Regions from separate parts of the Pseudomonas sp. FG13 genome, predicted to be linked through region 1. Evidence: riboswitches for the same ligand, from Rfam matches in the RefSeq annotation. Region 1 holds a riboswitch; the other holds the start of a gene.
The links. A riboswitch is a leader RNA that binds a small molecule or an ion and turns the genes downstream of it on or off. The one in region 1 is predicted to bind cobalamin.
Positions count from the first base shown of each region.

Region 2: another riboswitch for cobalamin. It lies ahead of cobO (cob(I)yrinic acid a,c-diamide adenosyltransferase); the one in region 1 lies ahead of ACODTO_RS00240 (CbtB domain-containing protein).

Region 1 is NZ_JBMDKO010000001.1:51,150-53,527, forward strand. Features, by position in the region: gene ACODTO_RS00230 (cobalamin biosynthesis protein) at 1-142, opposite strand, end outside; gene ACODTO_RS00235 (CbtA family protein) at 139-846, opposite strand; gene ACODTO_RS00240 (CbtB domain-containing protein) at 858-1,046, opposite strand; cobalamin riboswitch at 1,153-1,376, opposite strand; cobalamin riboswitch at 1,570-1,784, shown strand; gene cobW (cobalamin biosynthesis protein CobW) at 1,883-2,378, shown strand, end outside.
Region 2 is NZ_JBMDKO010000019.1:19,882-22,259, forward strand. Features, by position in the region: gene ACODTO_RS16475 (cobyrinic acid a,c-diamide synthase CobB) at 1-411, opposite strand, end outside; gene cobO (cob(I)yrinic acid a,c-diamide adenosyltransferase) at 408-1,034, opposite strand; cobalamin riboswitch at 1,116-1,315, opposite strand; gene ACODTO_RS16485 (hypothetical protein) at 1,476-2,060, shown strand; gene ACODTO_RS16490 (PQQ-dependent sugar dehydrogenase) at 2,127-2,378, shown strand, end outside.

The DNA of each region.
Region 1 (2,378 bases):
GATCGATACTGGCCAGGGCCCCCACCGCTTCAAGCGCGATGCCGTGGGTCATCAATGCCTCATCCAGTAATGCGCGCAACACGCTAGCCGGGCAACCGCGCTGGCAGCCCAGGCCGACCACCAGCACCTGCCCGCTACTCATGCCTCGTGGTGAGCTTGACCGTCACGGCGGAACAGCCAGGCGCTGATCAGGCCGAGGGCCAGCCAGAACGCGACGTTGGTCAATTGCGAGGCGATCTTGAATTGGCTTTCAAGGGCTTCGGGCGCCAGCATCGAGTGGACCTCCGGCTGCGGTGCGCCGATGACATGGGGCACCAGTAAAGTCGCCACGCCCAGCAGTTTGAGCAGCCAATGCCTGCCGAACGCGATCAGGGCGATGCCCACGGCCGTGGACGCCGCGGTGCCGATCCACCACATTTGCCGTTGAGCCAGGTCGGCCGCGGCAGTGCCGGGCAGTTCCGGCGGCAGGCCAAGGGTTGGCGCGAGGACGAAGGTGGCATAACCGGCCAGGCCCCAGAGCAGACCTTGGGAGGTGCGGGTAGGTGTACGCAAGGTGTACAGGCCCGCCAGCATCAGGGCGAAACCCACCGCGACCACCAGGTTGCCGCCAGTGGTGGACAGCACGCGCTGCCAGCCATCTTCGGGTTCCCAGGCTTCGGCATCGTGGGTGTGAGCGGCGCCGTCGGCATGCTGATGGGCCTCCACAGGGGCTTCGGCCGCCGGGGCTTTTTCATAGGTCTCGGCCTGCAGGATCAGCGGCGAAACCCATAGGCTTTGCAGGAGGGTCAGCAGTAGGGCGGCCAGCAAACCACTGAACCCAGCGGTTTGCGCGATACGCTTGATCATGTCGGCAGGTCTCAATGGCACGGGAAGGCGGCGCTGTGGCGGGTGTCGTGGGCCGCGTTGTGCACCGCCTCGATGTGGGAGAAACCGGCGAAATAGACCAGGCCTGCTCCCAGGATCGAGGCGAGGATCGCCGCGCTCAGGCGCTGGCTCAGGGTCGTGGTGCTGCTGGTAGTGCGGGCGGTGGTGCTGATGGTCGACATGGCGCTTCCCTCTGTTCTTGTCTTGGCCAGTGGGTAAATCGAGCGCAATGAAACCCCGGGCCAAAGCCCGCCAGGATTCGAACAGCGCCCGCCCACCGCGGGTTTGTTGATATTTGAATTGCGGGCCGGTCTCCGGGCTCACGAGGGGCAGGGCCCTTGGCCTTGCCTGCAAGCGTCACCTTCCCATGCCATGGGGCACAGTGGATCTGACGCTTCGCTCGCTTACCGTTGCGGGGGCAGCACCGGACTGACGTGGCCTTGAAGTAAAGCACACGATTCACCGGTTTCCCGTTTCACCCTGTGAAGGGCACCCGTAACAAATGGTCTGTGTAGCGACACAGACCCTGCACAGGAGAGCATGGGTGGGGGTGGGGCGTCAATGAAACCGAGTTGTGGCCATCGCGAGCAGGCTCGCTCCCACAGGGAAATGCGCTTCCAATGTGGGAGCGAGCCTGCTCGCGATGGGGCCCGCTCATGCACCCGCGAACTTATCCGCAGACATTGACCCGCCCGCACACCCTGCGTAGCCTTGCGCCTTCGAGGTTCTTCGGTTTGCGCCGAAGCTAAGAAGGGAACGCGGTCCAAGCCGCGGCTGCCCCCGCAACTGTGAACGGTGACGTTCCTGCCAGGCCACTGTGCATGCAGCACGGGAAGGCGCAGGAATTGCCAGGGCTTTCTATGAAAAGCCGGGATCGGCCCGCCGTCAGCCAGGAGACCTGCCTCGAGACAGATTCTCACTACAACCGGGCGGGGTGATCCGGTGGCGAAATCTTCCGCGCACGCCTGTGCCTGCGGTTGTCGTCCCGTTTGCCCGCCACCTTGCCAAAGGGCATCCGATGAAAACACTGGCCAAACTTCCCGTCACTATCGTTACCGGTTTCCTCGGCTCGGGTAAGACCACGCTGCTGCGACACATGCTCGACAATGCCCAGGGCCGGCGTATCGCGGTCATCGTCAACGAGTTCGGCGAGCTGGGCATCGACGGTGAGATCCTCAAGCAGTGCTCCATCGGTTGCACCGAAGAAGAAGCCAGCGGCCGAGTCTATGAACTGGCCAACGGTTGCTTGTGCTGCACCGTGCAGGAGGAGTTCTTCCCGGTGATGCGCGAGCTGGTGGCCCGGCGCGCCGACCTCGACCATATCCTCATCGAAACGTCCGGCCTGGCCTTGCCCAAGCCGTTGGTCCAGGCCTTCCAGTGGCCGGAAATCCGCAGTGCCTGCACCGTCGATGCGGTGATCACCGTGGTCGACAGCCCAGCCGTGGCCGCTGGCACCTTCGCCGCCTTCCCCGATCAGGTCGATGCCCAGCGCAAGCTCGATCCGAACCTGGACC
Region 2 (2,378 bases), on a different contig from region 1:
GAGGGCCAGGGCGCCAAAGGTCTGGGCCATGGCCGTGCCGTCGATCACCGCCAGCACCGGCACACCGAAATGCCGCGCCAGGTCGGCGCTGGACGGCGTGCCGTCGAACAACCCCATCACCCCTTCGATCAGGATCAGGTCCGCTTCGGCGGCAGCTTCCCACAACAACCGTCGACTTTCCTGCTCGCCGACCATCCACATGTCCAATTGATAGACCGGCGCGCCACTGGCACGCTCCAGGATCATCGGGTCGAGGAAATCGGGGCCGCATTTGAATACGCGCACCTTGCGCCCCTGGTTGCGATGCAACCGGGCCAGGGCGGCGGTGACGGTGGTCTTGCCCTGCCCCGACGCCGGGGCGGCAATCAGCACCGCCGGGCATTGGCGGTCCGGAAACGAAGCGTCACTCACAGTTCGACGCCTTTCTGTGCCTTGATGCCGGCCTGGAAGGCGTGCTTGATCATGCCCATTTCGGTGACGGTGTCCGCCAGCTCGATCATTTCCGGCTTGGCGCCGCGACCGGTCACCACGACATGCTGCATGGGAGGACGCGCCTGCAGATCGCTCAGGACCTGATCGAGATCGAGGTAACCATGCTTGAGGGCAATGTTCAGTTCGTCGAGCACCACCAGGCCAATGGACGGATCGCTCAGCAACTGACGCGACACCGCCCAGGCCGCTTCGGCGGCTGCGATGTCGCGCTGTCGATCCTGGGTTTCCCAGGTAAACCCTTCGCCCATGACATGAAAGCGCACCTGCTCCGGGAAGCGCCGGAAGAACAACTCCTCACCAGTGCTGTTGCGGCCCTTGATGAACTGCACCACGCCACATTGCATCCCATGCCCCATGGCCCGGGCCAGCATGCCGAAGGCCGAACTGCTCTTGCCCTTGCCGTTGCCGGTCAGCACCAGCAGCAAGCCGCATTCGTTCGGGGCATTGGCGATACGCTCGTCGATCACGGCTTTTTTGCGCAGCATGCGCGCCAGGTGACGCTCGTCGCGGTCGGACGCATCTGTATTGGGGGAGCCGGTCATGGGGAAGCCTCCGTTGGGGACTGGGTAACGGCAGGCGGGCACAGGAAAAGACGGCAACAAGCCTGGCATCGCCCACCGTGATGCCGTTGGATGAATCAGGCCGGTCTCCGGGCTCATGAGCGGCGTGATGCCGGGCTGCGCGCCTTCCCATGTCGAGACACAGTGGCTTGCTGGCAGCTTTGACTCATTTACCGTTGCGGGGGCAGCGCCGGGTTCTCACCGGTTTCCCTGTTTCACTCTGTCGACCCGGGCCACAGAGCACCTGAAACAAGTCGCGAAGGTTAGAGGGTTGGGGATGGAGCGTCAATTAAAGCCGCCACGAGCCCAGCACTGATCATGGGCCTGGATCAATAAAGTGACGCCAATCTTGTGTCACGCTGCGGCAAGTGATATCAAATAGGCATTACGACCCGATATCACAAAAACAAGAGGGCAAAAAACATGCAAGGCATGATCATCAGCAATCCAAGGCTGGAATTTCTGCGCCCGGTGCTGGAACGCTGGTTTGACTGTATCGATCGCTACAACGCCGTGCGCGGCGATAACGACACGCCTTACTGGTTCGATGAAAAAGCCAACCTCGGCCTGCTCTCGGCCGCCGCCTGGATGGCCGAGATGGTCACGCTGCAACACACCGCAACCCGCAAACAGAATGAAGAAGGCGAACGCAACGTCAGTGCCGACCTGTTCATTGCCGGGGCCGAGGACCGCGCGTTCATCCAGGCCACCCAACGCTGGCCTAAGGTCAAGAGCCTCAACCTGACCCAACCCCTGCTGGATGTCACCAGCGATGCCAAGCGCATCAGCTACGCCACTGACCTGAAGCTGGGCTGCCTGTTCGTCGCCCCGCAAAAAGCCCAGCAAAGCACTACGCCCGAAGAACTCCAGGACATGATCGAAGACCTGCAAAAGGAAAACACCTGCGCCGTGGCCTGGTACTTTCCTTACAACTATCGCAAGTTGCGCAACGAGGCCGGTCATTACCATCCGGGCATCGCCGTGCTGTTCAAGCAGGCCCACGGCTGACCGGTTGAACCATCGCCGGTATATGCTTCTCTATGAATAACCACATGCATTCATAGGGAAGCCAGCATGCTCAAGCCACCGCACCTCCTGATCGTCGCCCTCGCCGCAGGGCTTGTCGCTTGTGGCGAGTCTTCCACACTGCAAGTCTCCGACGGCACTGGCCCATCGCCAAAACTGCCCGAACCGAACAAGACCCTGGTCCCCACCGTCAACATCGCCGAAGCCGTCGGCTGGCCCCAGGGCGCCAAGCCAACCGCGGCCGAAGGCCTGCAAGTAGGGGCGTTCGCTGAGGGACTGGACCATCCGCGCTGGCTCTAC